DNA from 3 places in the Paenibacillus sp. 11B genome. Region 3 is predicted to be linked to each of the others. Evidence: predicted binding sites of a transcription regulator. Region 3 holds the regulator's gene; each other region holds the start of a gene.
The links. Region 3 encodes Rex, which represses fermentation and respiration genes when NADH is low (regulators of the CRP and FNR family bind a similar motif). Its sites were predicted from a motif close to TTGTGAAATATTTCACAA; they were not measured.
Positions count from the first base shown of each region.

Region 1: a site for Rex is predicted at 2,325-2,342, ahead of nadA (quinolinate synthase NadA). Genes of this name have one in related genera too.
Region 2: a site for Rex is predicted at 4,819-4,836, ahead of Q0V21_RS20415 (cytochrome ubiquinol oxidase subunit I). Genes of this name have one in related genera too.

Region 1 covers NZ_JAUKNS010000012.1:16,985-23,279, forward strand. Annotated here, with positions in the region: gene nadB (L-aspartate oxidase) at 1-1,278, opposite strand, end outside; gene nadA (quinolinate synthase NadA) at 1,315-2,253, opposite strand; gene ftsH (ATP-dependent zinc metalloprotease FtsH) at 2,552-4,597, opposite strand; gene hpt (hypoxanthine phosphoribosyltransferase) at 4,699-5,238, opposite strand; gene tilS (tRNA lysidine(34) synthetase TilS) at 5,292-6,295, opposite strand, start outside.
Region 2 covers NZ_JAUKNS010000004.1:769,971-776,265, forward strand. Annotated here, with positions in the region: gene cydC (thiol reductant ABC exporter subunit CydC) at 1-403, opposite strand, end outside; gene cydD (thiol reductant ABC exporter subunit CydD) at 405-2,279, opposite strand; gene cydB (cytochrome d ubiquinol oxidase subunit II) at 2,281-3,297, opposite strand; gene Q0V21_RS20415 (cytochrome ubiquinol oxidase subunit I) at 3,281-4,696, opposite strand; gene Q0V21_RS20420 (hypothetical protein) at 5,124-6,295, shown strand, end outside.
Region 3 covers NZ_JAUKNS010000001.1:689,006-695,300, reverse strand. Annotated here, with positions in the region: gene dinG (ATP-dependent DNA helicase DinG) at 1-1,158, shown strand, start outside; gene Q0V21_RS02990 (redox-sensing transcriptional repressor Rex) at 1,402-2,055, shown strand; gene Q0V21_RS02985 (amidohydrolase) at 2,042-3,346, shown strand; gene Q0V21_RS02980 (cell wall elongation regulator TseB-like domain-containing protein) at 3,388-3,918, shown strand; gene Q0V21_RS02975 (hypothetical protein) at 4,222-4,749, shown strand; gene Q0V21_RS02970 (AAA family ATPase) at 4,742-6,244, shown strand.

The sequences.
Region 1 (6,295 bases), on a different contig from region 3:
TCCCCTACGAAAGCTTGTTGATGCGGGAATCGTTGTCTGTATAGGAGCAAGCGGAGGCAAGGATTGAATACGATCAACGATTCTCCGTCCAAATACGATCGCTTCGGACAGAGAGTTACTCGCCAGTCGATTAGCTCCATGTACTCCTGTAGAAGATACTTCCCCGCAGGCAAATAACCTGCCGATACTGCTCTCTCCGCTAAGATCCGTCTTCACTCCGCCCATCATGTAATGTGCAGCAGGAGCGACTGGAATCCAGTCTGTTGTCATATCCAGCCCATAACGCATGCAAGTCTCATAGATGGTAGGAAACCGATGTTTAATCATCTCTGCCGGCTCATGAGTGATATCCAGATATACAAATGTACTGTTCGTCGATTCCATTTCACTGACGATAGCCCGGGCTACGATATCACGGGGTGCCAGTTCAAGCTGTGCATGATACCGTTCCATGAAGCGCTCGCCTTTCACATTACGCAAATAGGCTCCTTCGCCACGTACAGCCTCGGACACCAGGAAGCGTGGTGCCCCTGGATAACAAAGGGAGGTCGGGTGGAACTGAATAAACTCCATGTCCCGGACAACCGCTCCGGCACGATAGGCCATCGCCACACCATCTGCAGTGGCCACTTCCGGATTAGTTGTGTATCGATACAATTGCCCAGCCCCGCCAGAGCATAGTACGGTTGCCTCTGCCTTCACAAATACTTGCGAACCATCAGCCTTCTGAACCAACGCACCTATACATTCTCCCTGCTCTGTAATCAGGTCAATGACAAAATGCTCATCCCACACTTCAACCCCAGGATGTTCATTCGCCTGTGCAGCCAGCGCACGTACAATCTCATATCCCGTTGCATCCCCATTGGCATGCAAAATACGGCGGTGGCTGTGCGCACCCTCCTGCGTCAACGCCAACTCGCCGTTCTCCAGATCAAACAAAGTACCCAGACGAATCAGTTCCTTCACTCCGTCCGGGCCCTCGTTCACCAATGCTTCTACTGCTTCGGAGCGGCATAATCCCGCTCCTGCAACAAGTGTATCCTGCAAATGGTAGGCAGGTGAATCATCCTCAGCAATAACCGCAGCAATGCCCCCCTGCGCATACCGGGTGTTACTTTCAAGTAACGACTTCTTCGTGATCATCAATACACTGCGTTGTTCGCTCGCCTTGATCGCAGTAAACAAACCAGCAATGCCTGAACCAATAACCAGCACATCCGTCTCCACCATCGGCAGCGCGGACAGATCAAAATCCACTAAATATTGCGGTATCATGTTAGTTCACCTGTCTTGGAGCAAGAGTAGCGCATGCTACTTCACCAGTAACATGCGCTCTAGTGATTCTCTGGCTTTATCTGCAACGGCTGGTGGCACGTAAATTTGCGGCTTCATCGTTTCCAGACATTTAACCAGCTTTTTCAAGTTATTAACCTTCATGTTCGGACATACGAGGAACTTGGTAGCAAAGTGGAATTGTTTATCCGGGCTATCCAGACGCAGCTGGTATCCTGTACCATCCTCGGTGCCTACGATAAATTCCTTAGCGGACGAATTTTTACAATATTCCAGAATGGCGGTTGTGCTTCCTACGAAATCACCCATCTCGACAACTTCAGGACGACATTCCGGGTGAACAACGAACTCGGCATTAGGATGCTTCGCTCTCATCTCAACCACGTCTTTGACCGTCAGCATATCGTGGGTATTGCAGTAACCTTCCCAGATAATCATTTTCTTGTCTGTATGTTGTTGCACATAATGTCCCAGATTTTTATCTGGCACCCAGATGATTTCATCGGAATCAACAGATTGAATGACTCTGACAGCATTGGCCGATGTACAACAGATGTCGGTCTCCGCCTTGATCTCAGCTGATGAATTGATGTACGTTACAACTTTGGCATTCGGGTGCTGTGCTTTCAATTTACGTAAGCCTTCAACGTTCACCATGTCTGCCATTGGGCAGCCTGCACGCTCGTCAGGGATAATCACCGTTTTGTTAGGAGCAAGAATTTTAGCGCTTTCACCCATAAAATGAACTCCACAGAAAACGATAACATCCGCATCGGTTTGTGCTGCCTTCTGAGCCAACAGGAACGAATCCCCTCGGAAGTCAGCGACCTCCTGCACCTCGTCACGTTGATAATAATGGGCTAGAATAATGGCATTCCGTTCCTTCTTCAACTCCATCAGCCGCTCGCGCAGCTCCCGGTTCATCTCAGCCTTGCGCTCTAAAGCCAGAGCTTCCACCTGTGATCCTCTCCTTATCGGGACAGCCTCATACGCTGTTTCATATGGCAAATCCATGTCGTTATTTTCGCTTGAGAAACGAATCACAAGCGGTTTAACACCTAATGTACACAACGTTCACGACTCTGTCAATAAATGAAAACGACCTAGAACAAGGGCATAACCGCCCATTTCCTACGTAGTACGCCCTAAAGCTCCCGGTTATCATTATCTCTACAATTTGAATTAATCCATAAAAAAAAGAGAGCCCGCGGGCTCTCTTTGTCATCTGTCACTATAGACAGATGGTTGTTATACATTAAGATGTTGGCTTCGTTCCACCATCATCCGGGTCATTGCTGCTTCCTTTGTCCAGATTCGGAGCTTCGTTAGGAATATCTCCGGCTGGCGGCTCAGGCGTTTCATCTTTGCCTTGGATACGGACGCGTACATCACCGATGTTGTCGATGATCGCTTCTCCGCCTTCGCTAGGCGTACCTTCTCCATCGTTGCTGTTCTCATCTTTTGGAGTCAGGGCACCTGTCTCGATCAATTGCTTGATCTGATCCATTTCCAATGTCTCCACTTCCAGCAACGTTTGAGCGATCAGATGCACTTCTTTGGAATGTTTAACGAGCAAGTCTTTACACTTCTCATAACATTCGTTGATGAAGCGTTGCATTTCCTGATCGATCTCGTAAGCAATGGAATCTGAGTAATTCTGTTCGTGACCGATATCACGACCCAGGAATACCTGTCCCTGCGAACTACCGAACTGCATAGGTCCCAGCTTCTCACTCATACCGTACTCCATAACCATGCTACGGACGATACCCGTCGCTTGTTGGAAGTCACTGTAAGCACCTGTACCGATTTCACCGATAAACAGTTCTTCGGAAACACGGCCGCCAAGGAGTCCAGTAATTTTGTCCAGCAATTCTTGCTTGGTAACAAGCATACGATCTTCTTTTGGCAACATGATTACATATCCACCCGCACGTCCGCGCGGAATAATGGTAACTTTATGTACCATATCGGCATGTTCCAGGAAGTAACCTACAATGGTATGGCCTGCTTCATGATAAGCAACAATACGTTTCTCACGGTCACTGATAACACGGCTTTTCTTCTCCGTACCAACGATGACACGGTCGATCGCCTCGTCAACTTCTTTCATGGAAATATCTCTGCGATTACGACGTGCCGCAAGCAATGCCGCTTCATTCAAGAGATTTTCCAAATCTGCACCGGAGAATCCTGTAGTACGCTTCGCGATGATGTCCAGCTTCACATCTTTAGTGAGTGGCTTGTTGCGTGAGTGTACTTTCAGAACCGCTTCACGGCCTCTCACGTCAGGGCGATCCACCGTAATTTGACGGTCAAAACGTCCTGGACGAAGCAAGGCAGGGTCCAGAATATCTGCACGGTTCGTTGCAGCAACGATGATAATACCTTCATTGGCTCCGAAACCATCCATTTCAACGAGCAATTGGTTGAGTGTTTGTTCACGTTCGTCGTGACCACCACCAAGACCAGCACCACGTTGACGACCTACAGCATCAATCTCATCGATAAAGATGATACAAGGGGCGTTTTTCTTTGCATTTTCAAACAAGTCACGTACACGAGATGCACCGACACCGACAAACATTTCAACGAAGTCAGAACCGGAAATACTGAAGAATGGTACACCTGCTTCACCGGCAACAGCACGAGCGAGCAAGGTTTTACCTGTACCCGGAGGACCTACAAGCAATACGCCCTTAGGAATCCGTGCACCTACTGCTGCGAATTTACGAGGGTCCTTGAGGAAGTCTACGACTTCAACAAGCTCCTGTTTCTCTTCGTCAGCACCCGCAACATCTTCAAACGTAACCCGTTTCTTCTCTTCGTTATAAAGACGGGCACGGCTTTTACCAAAGTTCATTACTTTACCGCCGCCGCCTTGAGCCTGATTAAACAGGAAGAAGAACAGCAGGAACATAATGATCAAAGGAATAAAGGAGGTCAGCAACGTCAACCAGATGCTGTCACCTTTCATAGGTTCCTGATGATATTGGAATTTGTTTGTTTCGCTTGCAACTACAAGCTCACTAATTGCCTCATCCGTAGGAGGAATATACGTTGAGAAATTTTCTGATTTGGCTCCGTCAGGCTTCTCCCTGTATTGACCGGTCACGAGGTACGTCTGACCGTTGAATTGAACCGTCAATTCAGAGACGTTATTGGCCTTGATCGCCGTGCGCAACTGATCATATCTAGGATTATCGGTGGCTTCGCCGCCATTGCTGACGAACTGGACTATCCCCACCACAACTAAAAAAAGAATCAAATAAAAACCAGAATTCCGGATGAACCGATTCATCCCCTACCTCCTCTCGAGACACTTTAATTATTTTAACATAGCCCGACATGGCTTCTCAACAGAAGCCACCAACAGATGTGGGCTTGGAACTAGCTTTAGCATTAGTTACTGTAAACTTCCGGTTTCAGAATCCCGATGTAAGGGAGGTTCCGGTACTTCTCGGCATAATCGAGGCCGTAGCCAACGATGAATGCATCCGGAATGTCAAAGCCGGTGTAATGGGCTTCAAGTTCGACTTTGCGACCTGAAGGCTTGTCAAATAGCGTAACCACACGGACGGATTCAGCACCGCGGTTCTGCAAGAGTTCGATCAGATAACTGAGCGTGAGTCCACTATCAATAATGTCCTCTACAATTAGAACCTCGCGTCCCTCAACGGATTCATCCAGATCCTTAATGATTTTAACCACGCCAGATGATTTTGTGGAAGCGCCATAACTCGATACTGCCATGAAATCCATCTCAACAGGTACCGTAATGTTTTTAACCAAATCAGCCATAAATATAAACGCACCCTTGAGCACACAAATGACCAAAGGATTGCGATTTGCATATTCGGCACTTATTGTTGCGCCTAATTCCTTGATTTTACTCTGAATTTCTTCTTCACTGATCAATACTTCCTGAATGTCGTTCTGCAACTGTGCGAACCTCCTAAGTTATACATATGAAAGCCTTACCTGAACCATAACCACTACCCCTGAATCGCTGAATCGCCTACAGTCATGTACAGGATTGCGGAAGTATTTCCCCTGACAGGAGCTACACTAGACCGGCGAACACCCGGTAACCAGATGATATTGCCTGCTCCATCACATACCACGGGAACCCGTGATCGGACAGAAGGGGGAATTTTCTCATCGATGAAAATATTTTTCACCTTTTTGCTTCCGTTTAATCCCATCACTTTCATGGTATCTCCAGGTAACCGTGAACGCACAACCAGCGGCATAAGCAGTTGATCCGCATCAAATGCGGCATGATCCGCCGATTCCGGTACATGATAGTCCTCGGGACTCATCGGAACGAGACGAACATGCCGGTCGATTTCCGTGAGAGAAAGCTCATAAGTTCCGCTCCATTGAGCAAGACGATATTCGTAAGATTGATCCTGTACGTCAGTCCGTATGCCGAAAGAAATCAGATCATACTCCCGGGTGCAGGCGAGTGTCTGTCCTATATCCAGGCTCCAGGTCGTCGCATCAGGCTGAATAACCTTGCGGCGAATGGTTTCAATACGGGTAAAGTCGACAAAATCACTGTCCAAAGGCAGATAATTCAATATTAGTTTAATCAACCTTCGTTGTAAAGCGACATGTAACTTCAAAAAGGAAGGCACCTCAAAGGTTTGCCTTCCGCCGTTCGCCTGCACTAGACACCTGTATGCGTCATATGCACCTTGTTCCATGAAATCGTCTTCATCACCCACAATTTCGGCAAGTCGATTCAAAGACGGCGTCAACTGTCCATTATATTGCCCCAAAAAAGGAAGCACATCCAAGCGAATGGCATTACGCCGATATTTACGCAGGGAATTGCTTTCATCATTAAAATACAGAAAACCCTGGTTATTACAAGCTTCTACAAGGTCTGTCTTGTTTATACGAAGGCATGGACGAATAAGTTCCACATTTTTTTCTCGCCTTTTAAACTTCATTCCCGCGAGACCGGAAAGACCACTACCGCGCAGCAAATGAA
Region 2 (6,295 bases), on a different contig from region 3:
CGAGAGCACCAAGTACGTCTCCTGTCTGCATGCGGGAGCGCAGAAACAGTGCTTGCGGCTCCAAAATCCGATACAGCTTCACGCGCTGATCCGCAAGCACACGCAAAACGGCATCATGTCCGGCCAGACGTTCGACATACCGGAATACGGCACGGAAAATCCCAAATGCACGAACACCCACAATCGGTACATATACCATCAAAATATTTTCAGGACGGAGCGCTGACTTGGAGATCAGAAACCCGGAGGTGAAGAGCAGCATGACAGCACATAGCGTAGCGCATAACCCCAGCGCAATGACTGCCACCAATCTCCAGCGGTACTGTGCCACGTACGGAGTGATCCAACTATTCTTTTCGCTCCCGCTATGGGCTGTTTCTGTCTGCTCGTATCCGGCTTTCATCTCATACCGCCTCCATCTGGGCCTGAATCATCTGGTAATATACGCCTTGTCGTGCCAACAATTCCTCATGTGTTCCTGTCTCTGCAACCGTGCCGCCATCCATTACGATTATCCTGTCCATATGGGGCATCCAGTGCAGTCGATGTGTTGCCAGAAACACCAGCTTGCCCTCAAACAGCGGCAGCATCGTCTGTTTCAGTTCATACTCGGTCTCCACATCCAGATGAGCGGTCGGCTCATCCAGTAGGAGAATCGGGCGCGCACTAAGCAGGGCTCTCGCCAAAGCCACCCGCTGTTCCTGCCCGCCGCTGAGCTGCCTTCCCCCGGCCCCAATCAGCTCCTGCAACCCATTCGGCAATGAGGAAGCAAGCTTGTGCAAACCAGCTGCGCGAATGGCTTCTGCCACCTCCGCATCCGAAGCTTCCGGCTTATAAAATCGAATGTTATCCGCCAGACTGCCACTGAAAATGTATGGATGCTGCGGGATAGCAGCCGTTTGTTTGCGCCAATCCTCCATCATCTCTGGAGATAAGGGCTGGCCGTTGTATAAGAATTGGCCTGAAGTAAGTGGCTGGAAGCCTGCCAATACATCAATCAAGGTTGATTTCCCTGCTCCGCTGGCTCCAATAATGCCTACTTTGCCAAGACCGGAAACCTGAAACGTCACATCATTCAGCGAGCATGGCCCATCTTCCTCATGCCGCACCTGTACGTTGGTGAGCGCTACTCTACAGGTCGCCTCCCAGAACGGTTTCGATGAGGAAGCAGCGACGCCACTCCGATCACTTACCTTACCCAAAACCACCCTTATAGTGGATGGAGGCACATCGCATGGGCCAGAAAAAGGCTCAGGCGAAGAGGATTCCCCGTTCTTTTCTGACACATCATGCAGAACAGCACTCGTGTATTCTTCCTTTTGCTTACGTTCGGCCAATTTCCCTCGTTCAATCATCTGACTGATCGTTTCCCCGGCCTCCTTGCCATCCAATGTGGCGTGGTAATCTGCGCCTACCATTCGTACAGGCAGGAAGTATTCGGGTGCGAGAATGAGTACAGTCAGCGCCGGCCCAATCAGCATATGCCCTTCCGTCAGCCGCAGCCCCAAACCAACCGCCACCGAAGCCACCGACAGCATGGTGAAGAAATCGAGTGCGAATGAGGACAGAAAAGCCATGCGCAGGGTAGACATCGTAGCCTTACGATAACGCTGGCTGACCCGAATAATTGTCTCGCCATGTCTGCTGCTCTGTCCCAGTGTTTTCAATGTCTCCAATCCTCGCAGCGTATCCACGAAATGGTTCGCCAACGCTTTGTAGGACTTGAACTGTCCGTCGATCTTTCGCTGTGCAGCCAAACCCACCAGAATCATAAACACGATCAGGATAGGCAGCGTCAGCGTCAAAATCACCCCGGACATCATATCCAGCTTGAAGACGTACAACAGAATAACGATTGGCGTGAATCCCATCCCCAGCATTCGAGGAATAAACAGTTCCAGATACGTCTTATACTGGGCTGTTCCTTCGCGCGCCAACGTTACCAGGTGCCCTGTTCCCTCCGTTTTGGCATAACGCGGCCCCAGCCGAAACCACTGAAGCACCATCTGCTGGCGCAGATCGTTTCCTGTCTTCTCCGCAAATCTTGAAGCAATGAGCTGCAACCAGAAGGAGATGGCATAGCGGGCGGCAAAAGCAGCCAGGAACCACAGCAGCACCGGGTACTGCTCCGTTACGGTTGAACCTTCAAACAATGCCGTAATGGACTGTGCCAGCCATTTGGCCTGCATGATAATCGTCATCGCCTGCAACAGCACCAGCGCTGAGGCCAGCGCGAGTACCGGACGGATGCCCGGCAGCTTCAGCAGCCCCCGTCCCATCTCAGTACTCCAGGTGATGCTGATCGTTCAGACGTTTGCGGAAAATGTAATAACTCCAGATCTGATAGCCGAGTACAAACGGAAGCAGCGTACAAGCCACAATTGTCATCACTTTCAGCGAATATGCACCGGATGAAGCATTATAGACCGTCAGGTCAAACGCCGAACCCATTGAACTCACCATGACCCTTGGGAACAGACCGATGAATACGGAGGCAAACGCGATCGCAATCACGGCTCCTGTCATGCCGAAGGCCCATGCTTCACGCTTCTGACGCACGAAGTAAGCCGCCAAACCCAATGCAGCAGCACCCAGGACAACCATAATCCAGAGTGCCCAGCCGCGTACGGCGAACACATCGGTCATGAAGTATGTCATCACAGCGTAGATCGCGAGGATCGCGGCCAGCGGTAGCATCAGCTTTTTGGCCATATTCAGGGCACGTTCTCTAAGATCTCCGACGGTCCGCAAGGAAGCAAACAGCAGACCATGGACCAGACATAACAACGTCACGCTCAACCCACCTACCACCGTATACGGATTGACGATGTCCAGGAAGCCGGGGCGAAGCTGCATCTGCGCATCAATAGGTAGGCCTTTCATCAAGGTAGCGAAAACAACCCCGAACAAGAACGGCAGTAACGCACTGGAGACTACGATGATGATGTCCCAAGTTTTGCGCCAGCGTTCATGTCTCATCTTGCTGCGGAACTCAAAGGCAACTCCGCGGCCGATCAAGGCCAGCAGCACCACCACCAGCGGCAGATAAAAACCGCTGAACAGCGTGGCGTACCAGTGCGGGAAGGCAGCAAACATTGCACCCCCCGCCGTAATCAGCCAAACCTCATTGCCATCCCAGAACGGACCGATCGAGTTGATCAGCGTACGACGTTCACGATCCGTTTTGCCGATGATTGCAGTGGACATGCCCACACCAAAATCAAAACCTTCCAGAAAGAAAAAACCAACAAACAAGACGGCAATCAGCAAAAACCACAACTCACTTAGTGACAACAGAATAACCCCCATCCACGCCGAACGGATCGGCCGATTCATCATGCTCCTCCGGCTTTTCGACTGCATATGGCCCGGCCTTGATTTCACGAACGAACAGATAAACCATCACAATGCCGAGAACCGTATAAGCTGCTGTAAACGCAATGGTGGAGAACAATATCTGTCCTGCGCTTACGTTCGGGGATACCCCGGCTGCAGTCGTCATGTAGCCGAATACCGTCCAAGGCTGCCTTCCTACCTCAGTCATAATCCAGCCTGACGTATTGGCGATAAACGGCAGGGAGATGGCGAACACCATCAGACGCATAAACCACTTGCCTGCTCCCTCTAACCTCCGGCGCATCGTCAGGAATGTACCGTATATAGCCAGCAAAATCATCAATCCACCCGCAGCAATCATGATGCGGAAGCTCCAGAATGTCGTCCGGACTGGTGGAATATAGTCGCCTGGTCCATACGTTTGCTCGTACTCCGCTTGCAGTTCTTTCATGCCTTTGACACTGCCGGAGAACTTGCTATAGGACAGATAACTGAGTAATCCAGGGATCTTGATCTCGCCGGAATTCTCCTGTTTGTTCGGATCGATAAAAGCCACCACCGTCCATGGTGCAGGGTCTTCCGTCGTCGTCCATGTTCCTTCACTGGCGGCCATTTTCATCGGCTGCGTCTCCACCAGATATTGCGCCTGGAAGTGACCCGAGAAAGCAACCCCCAACGAGGAAACCAGGCCAATAATGATGGCAATGTTAAATGATTTGCGGAAAATCTCCACATCCTGCTTCTTCATCAGCTTGTAAGCACTAATGCCGGTTACGACAAATGCCCCTGTCATCAAGGCACCAAAAATCGTGTGCGGGAACTCCACCAGCAGTTGACCATTGGTAATCAGTGCAAAGAAATCATTCATCTCGGCACGGCCATTATTAATCTCGAAGCCTACCGGGTGCTGCATGAATGAATTGGCTGCCAGAATCCAGAGCGCAGACAGAAATGTGCCGACAAATACCAGCCAGATACAGGCCAAGTGCACTTTCTTGGACAAGCGATCCCATCCGAAAATCCAGAGGCCAATAAAGGTAGACTCCATAAAAAACGCCAGCAGGGCTTCCACAGCCAGTGGCGCACCAAATACGTCCCCAACAAAGCGGGAGTACTCCGACCAGTTCATGCCGAACTGGAATTCTTGCAGAATGCCTGTGACCACACCGACAGCAAAGTTAATCAGAAACAATTTGCCCCAGAATTTGGCCATCGTTTTGTAAACTTCCTTACCCTTCACTACGTACAACGTCTCCATAATCGCTACCAGCAGCACAAGACCGATGGACAGCGGCACAAAAAAGAAATGGAAAATCGTTGTGAGCGCATATTGGATACGCGATAACATGATCGGATCCATACCGTTACCCCTTCTTTCTGTTCCTTCGCAGTTTTCGTATTTGGCATTGAAGCCCCTTCTTCAGTTTCTGTCAGCCAAACACGTATTGATGAACGTATTGTGCCAGATAGACTATTTTATACATGTGACAATTATCACAAACCCTGCCATGACAACAAAAAAAAGTGACGATGGTCACACAATAGAAAAAATTAAGCCTATTCTTTGGGCTTGCCAGCTTCCTCTATTCGCGGAAGATGCTCATGTTTGGGACGGAACGCCCATATGTTAGTGTCAGGCATAAAATACACTGTGCAAAAAAGGCATTACATATTGAACCATTGGTTTCATTGATATCATTCAAAGCAACGACGATCCAAAAATCTGCGATGACGTTGCTTCAATTCTTGAACGGACAAAAATGCAAATCAAGTGAGGTGATTTATTGATGGAAGAGTTGTCCCCAATCCCGGACGCGGAGCCGTATTACGGGGTAGTTGCAGAATCAGGTACGGCTCTGCCTGCCTTTCGTTATGTTCTTTTCCCCCGAAAGGGAGGGTGGTCTGCTTTTCCCTATCCAGACATCGCTGCTCTGATGGTCGCGGAAGGGCCTGTCTACTATGTCAGCTGCCTGGAGCGCTCCGAGGAAATGCCTGCGAATATCACTGTCATCACACTTCCCGAAGCTGAACAATTGTTGCAGGAGCCCCGAACGGTTGCAGTGGTTGCTCATCCCTACTGGCTGACCGCCTCAGCCTCACTCAATCCGGAGCTTTGTATTGTACTTCTTCCCGAGCCGGTTGGTGAAGAAGCGGAGTCCCCCTTGTGGGAAAGCTGCATTTCAAGACTGGTCGGAATCGCCGATCTGGTGGGCACCACTTCAGAAACACGCTATATGAAGCTGGTATTCCAGGGTGTACGTGCCATCTGGCTAAATGGAGAAGATACCTCTCCTGCTGGTGTCATGCAAAAGGATGATCTCGAAGTGCCTCTCCGGGACTATGAACTGCTATTCCTGCATGCGCTGCGACAGACCCTCTCGGGTGTTCAGGATACGGTTACCCAGCTGCAATGCAGTGTGCGCGCCGACTTCTATCGTCAGCTTCGCTCCAAAGCAGGAGCGCATGAGACGATTTCCTTTTTGCTGGCCGCCTATGAATATATGCTCGAAGATTCCAGAGCGGTCGCTTCGCTCAAGGAGGCCTTCTCCCACGCAGTATTAAACGGCCGCAATGATTGTGTGAGCTCCCACTATCGATTCCTATCCGCTATTCATGCGAGGACCGGGGAAATCGAGAATGCGTTGCAGGTGTATGGAATCAGCGCTGGCAACGAGCAGGAACGACACCATTATGAACAGCTCTGCCGCTGGCTGGAGGCCGGGGAGAACCAGCTCGTCCAGGCTGAACTGCTGCGTCTGAATGATGATTACGGAAACGCATTGCACATTTTGGATGAACTCGGCGGCGAAACGGCACGACATTGGAAATTTCGTATCTATCAGGAGACTGGGCGTGTGGAAGATGCATTGGATTTGGTGCACACAGTGGATATTCAGGATAATGCCAGCCGACAGGACTATCGGCAGTTATCGGGTCTAACCCTGGCTCTGCGAGGAGA
Region 3 (6,295 bases):
AGACTGAAGCCTTCGCAAAAACCGGCTAAATGGCAGGAGTTGCAGGATGTAGAAAACCAAATCTATGTAACCCTAGGCGATTTGATTCGTAAAGGCGACAAGCTGCTGCTTGAAGTGAAAGAAGATCAGGATGATTATCAGTCCGATAGTCTGATTACGGATATCTCAGGACTGCTCAAGGACTTGGCAACGATCAAGGATAATCTGCGTTTCTTCATGCGCATGGATGATGCCAATACCGTGTACTGGATGGAGGCTAGCGGCCAATTCCGCAGTAAATCACTGCAGCTCTATGCCGTTCCTGTCGATGTCAGTGCGCAATTGAAGGATATGTTCTTTGATAAAAAGAAAAGCGTTGTGCTTACATCGGCTACGCTCTCCGTTGACAAGTCATTTCAATTCATGATCGAACAGCTGGGCTTGCAGGAAGCTGCCGAGAATAACCGCTTGTTGACATCCATGCTGCCGTCACCATTCAACTATCGCGAACAGGCCCTGCTCGTCATTCCGCGTGATTTCCCAAGTGTGAAGGGCAGTGTAGGTGATGCCCACTTTGTGGATATGCTCGTGCATTCGCTCGCGGAAACGGCTATCGCCACTCGTGGACGCATGATGGTGCTGTTCACCTCCTACCGCATGCTGCGCCAGGTCTATGACCCGCTTAAGGAGGCCTTGTCAGGTAATGATATCTCTTTGCTCGGGCAAGGGGTGGACAGCGGCAGCCGTTCCAAGCTTACACGTCGCTTCCAAGATGCGAAAGCGACTGTACTTCTTGGCACAAGCAGCTTCTGGGAAGGAGTGGACATTCCCGGAGAGGCTCTGACCTGTCTTGCAATTGTCAGACTGCCGTTCCAGCCACCCAATCATCCATTAGTTGAAGCAAAGAGTGAGCTTTTGCAACAACAGAAGAAAAATCCGTTTATGAAGCTGTCCGTGCCGCAAGCCGTTATCCGCTTCAAACAGGGATTCGGCAGACTGGTTCGTACGGGTAAGGACAGAGGTATTGTGATTGTATACGATACACGTGTCATTGAAGCATATTATGGCAAGTACTTTTTATATTCATTACCAGGTCCCAAAATGGAACACATGCTCACAGAGCAGATGGTTCCTCGCATTTCGGAATGGCTTGAGAGACCAACCGATGAACAGCAATAACAGCTATGCTCTGTAGCTTATATGATTGCATGAAGCCACTATTTGGCGGTAAAATTGAGCAATATCATTCATTCGTTTCATGAATAGTGAGTAAAGCGATTAAAGAAGTAATTTAAGCAATTATCCATTATATAACAAAGAGCATCCTGTTTAATTCAGTCATCTTTTTGCATCGTTTTAGACAGGGTGCTCATTCTTTTCATCTATCTATCTATCGTGGCCTTGGTAAGGGGGAGCAATTGAATGAAATCAGATAAAATTTCGGAAGCCGTGGTGCGAAGATTGCCTGTTTACTTGCGTTATTTGAATGAACTGCATCAGCGCGAAGTCAATACGGTTTCTTCACAAGAACTTGGATTGAGACTGGATTTGAATCCGGCTCAGATTCGTAAAGACCTGGCTTACTTCGGTGACTTTGGTCGTAAAGGGATCGGATATGACGTTTCATATCTCATCGAGAAGATCCGCCATATTCTGAAAATAGACCAGCAGATCAATGTAGCTCTTGTCGGAGCAGGTAATTTGGGACACGCTTTGTCCAATTACAATGCCTACCTCAAAGACAACATGAAGATTGTCGCTGTATTTGATGCCTACGGTCCGAAGATTGGAAGTCAAATTAACAGTCTGACGGTGCAACCGATGAATGAATTAACGGATTCGGTCAAAAAAGATAACATTCGTATAGGGATTATCACGGTTCCGGATACGGAAGCCCAAAATGTTGCCGATCAGTTGATTGAGTCAGGAATTGAAGCGATTCTGAATTTTGCGCCAACGATCCTGAAGACCCCGCCGCATATTCGTATTCATCATGCCGATTTTACGACGGATCTGCTTAGCCTTGCTTATTATTTGGAGAATGGAAAGGACGACGAGGAAGATGACGACAAATAGATGGGTAATTCACAACGGCAAATTTGCCGTCAGTGAGGGCACGAATTGGAAAGTGGTTCAAGGTTATATGGTTGTCGAGAATGACAAGATTGTGCATATTGGTGAGACTTTGCCGGAAGGAGACGAAAGTCTGACAAAGGTGGACGGAAAAGGACTGCTCTTCTTGCCGGGTCTGATCAATACGCATGGTCACGCGGCCATGTCGCTTCTGAGAGGTCATGGAGATGATTTGGCATTACAAGTATGGTTGCAGGAGAAAATGTGGCCAATGGAAGCCAAAATGACGTCTGAAGACGTATATTGGGGCACATCACTTTCCGTACTTGAAATGTTGAAAGGTGGAACAACAGCATTCCTGGATATGTATGATCATATGGATCAGGTTGCAAAAGTGGTGGAACAATCCGGCGTTCGGGCTGCTCTGGCACGTGGGGTAATCGGACTTTGCTCAGCGGAAGAACAACAGCGCAAGCTGGAAGAATCCGCAGCATTTGCCCGTCAATGGAATGGACAAGCAGACGGAAGAATTACAACCGTAATTTCTCCACACGCACCTTACACTTGTCCTCCAGATTACATAGAGAAGCTGGTACAGGTTGCTCATGACCTGAATCTGCCTTTGCATACGCATATGTCTGAAACGCTTCGTGAAGTGGAACAGAACGTGGCTGATTACGGTCAACGTCCGGTTGCACATCTGGAGAAGCTAGGATTTTTCTCCCGTCCATCTCTGGTTGCACATGCGGTACATCTGAATGATGAAGAGATCGAAATTCTTGCATCACATGATGTAGCAGTTTCCCACAATCCAGGCAGTAACCTGAAATTGGCTTCGGGTGTTGCACGAGTACCTGATCTGCTGAAAGCAGGGGTGACCGTGTCCCTCGGAACAGATGGACCAGCAAGTAACAATAACCTCGATATGTTTGAAGAGATGAGACTTGCTGCTTTGATTCACAAAGGTGTGTCCGGTGACCCTACCGCAGTGCCAGCAGGGGAAGCACTTCTGCTTGGAACTTCGTATGGTGCCAAATCCATATTCCTGAACAATACAGGAGCACTGCAAACAGGCATGAAGGCTGACTTCATCGCCTTGAATATTGAACAGGCCCATTTCTATCCGCATACGGATCTGATTTCCCATACCATATACTCCGCATCAGCCAAAGATGTAGAGCATGTGTGGGTGGATGGTAAACAAGTGGTTAAACATGGCGAATGTCTTACGATGGATGAAGAGCGTATTTTGCGTGAGTCTCAACTGGCATTTGACGGTCTGCTTGCCCGTTAATTCCAAGGACAGCATCGTCATAGGGAAAGGAAGTTCGGCTTTTGAAGAAAAAAAAGAAGTGGATATGGATTTCGCTGCTGCTCCTGGTTCTGATTCTGTTTGGACTTCAGCGTTATTATGTCTATGTTACTCAGGATCAGCGCAAGGAAGAGGCGTTGGCCATACAGGCGGCCCAGGAACAGGTCGGTATTACGTCACACGAAGACCTGCGTAAGTATGTCTGGGGGCAAAAAGACGGCGGAGACAACATATACTGGACCCTGATCGGTAAAAATAAGGATAACCAGGATGTATTGGTGTGGATCAAGTTTGATGAAAATAACAAGCCTGTGACAGGGACCAATGCGGTGCACAGTGAACTGCTGAAGAACGGCATGTCTGAAGCACAGATTCGAAATCGGTTCAGCTCTGAAGTTCCAGGCGGGGAGATCAAACGAATCATGCCAGGTGTTGTGAATGGAATCTATGTATGGCAAGTGTATTATAACGATGCTACTCACAATTATTATAGGTTTTACCGCTTTAGTAACGGGGAACAGGTTGACCTGGTCTATACGATTCCGAATAGCTAGAATCAGCAGACGTACTATTTTCTAAAAAGAATACAGTAAAGAACCGGCAGACGGAAACCCGACTGGACCGGTTCTTTGACGTGTTTTCTTGATCATTTTGGATTTGAATAGTTAAAATTAATAATTTATTCATATTTTCGCCTTAGATATTGTATATACGATGTGATATACTCAAATATGTATTCAAGGATACATCATACACAAATAAATCCTGTTAGACACATCACAGGACTTTACGTACACATATTCATATTCTTGCCTACAAGCTATAGAATGGGCCAAATTATAGGAGGGGTGACTCACTTGAAGATAAAAGTATTGCCTATTGCTCTGACTGCCGTCATTTCAGCCGTTGTGTTGTTTGGAGGTTGGTTTGTGTATCGTCATGTGGCTGTGCAAAGCCCAATTGAAAAGATGGTTACCCAGTACGATGGAGTCAATGATGTACAATTAACTATTAACCACAATGATGTACAGTTGAAACTCGATCTGCAGCCGGATGTTGATTTGGGCAGGTTGGTACAATATATTCACAAAGAAGGACAAACCCTGATTGGCACTCGTTCGTTGAAGCTGGATGTCGTGGATCATTCCAACGAAGCGCTGGAAAGCTGGTGGGGTAGCGCCATGTTTACCGTAGCTCAGGCTATGGAGAGCAAACAATACACCGAGATTACACCGACCTTGTCTAAAATGGCTACGAATGGGATCAAGGTAAACACAGCCATGGATGACAATAATGTATATGTCAGCCTCAGAGATGGAGATGCCAGCAAGTTTATTATTCTACCGCGTGTGCCCGGTCAGATAGGAGTGTGGCCAAATGCCTAAATGGACGAAAGAAATTGCCATTGGATTTGTACCCGTATTAATTATCTTTCTCGCTTTTATCGGTGTAAACATGATTCCCATTCTGATCGCTGCAATGATTGTGGGAGCTTTGCTGCTCATGATGCAAATGCGTGGTGGAATTACGGTGGGTGCGGGTCAGGAACGCAAACGCAAGAAAAAAGGACCGTCCAAGCTGACTTTTGAAGAAATTGGCGGTCAGGAGAGTGCGAAGCAGGAGCTGAGGGAAGCGCTTGATTTTCTCATTCGACATGAGGAAATTCAGAAGTTTGGTATTCGTCCTTTGAAAGGGATTTTGCTCACAGGTCCTCCTGGAACAGGCAAAACCTTGATGGCCAAAGCTGCTGCTCATTATACCGACTCTGTTTTTGTAGCTGCTTCAGGCAGTGAGTTTGTTGAAATGTATGTCGGTGTGGGTGCCGGCAGAATACGGGATTTGTTTCGGGATGCGAGAACTCGTGCTGCAAAAGAAAATAAAGAAAATGCCATTATATTTATCGATGAAATTGATGTGATCGGTGGAAAACGGGAAGGTGGACAACAGCGTGAATATGATCAGACGCTGAATCAGCTGTTGACGGAAATGGATGGCATCTACTCTTCCGAAACACCGCGAACACTCGTGATCGCCGCTACAAACCGAAAAGAAATGCTGGATAGCGCACTGACGCGTCCAGGACGTTTTGACCGTCATATTCAGGTGGACTTGCCGGATAAAAAAGGCAGAAAACACATATTGGAGCTGCATGCAGTCAATAAGCCTCTTTTGGAAGGGGTAAATCTTGAGAAGACAGCCGAAGAATCCTATGGCTTCTCTGGAGCACAGCTGGAAAGTGTGATGAACGAAGCTGCAATTTATGCGATGAGAGACGGGCTGCTCAACATTGAACAGCGTCATCTGTCCCTTGCGATTGATAAAGTAATGATGGGTGAGAAGACGGACCGCGAATCCAGCGTGGAAGAGAAAAAAAGAGTGGCTATTCATGAATTGGGACATGCCATTATGGCTGAACTGGTTCGTCCTGGCAGTGTGAGTCAGGTTGCACTCAGTCCGCGTGGACAGGCCCTGGGATATGTACGTCATAACCCGCAGCAAGAACAATTTCTGTACACAAAGCGTTTCCTGGAAGAGCAGATCATGATTGCCCTCGGTGGTGCGGCAGCAGAGGAAATGTATTACGGTGGACGCAGTACAGGATCACGTAATGACTTTGAACAAGCAACGAATGTGGTACAGACGATGATGGCTTCCGGACTTACTTCGTTGGGTATTGTTAATATGGATATGGTAACGACGGAAGAGTTGATGCGGGAGAACAAATTGATCCTGCAAGACCTGATGGAACAGACCAAACGATTGCTTGAAGAACAGCGGACAATATTCGACAATTCCCTCGACACGCTGCTCAGGGAAGAAGTATTGTCTGGCGATCAATTTCGTTGTCAATTTCGTGACAGCGCCCTTCTACCGGCATAATTTATTTATGTCGGTTATTTTTTTTTACATTTCACTCGTGCTAAGATATTA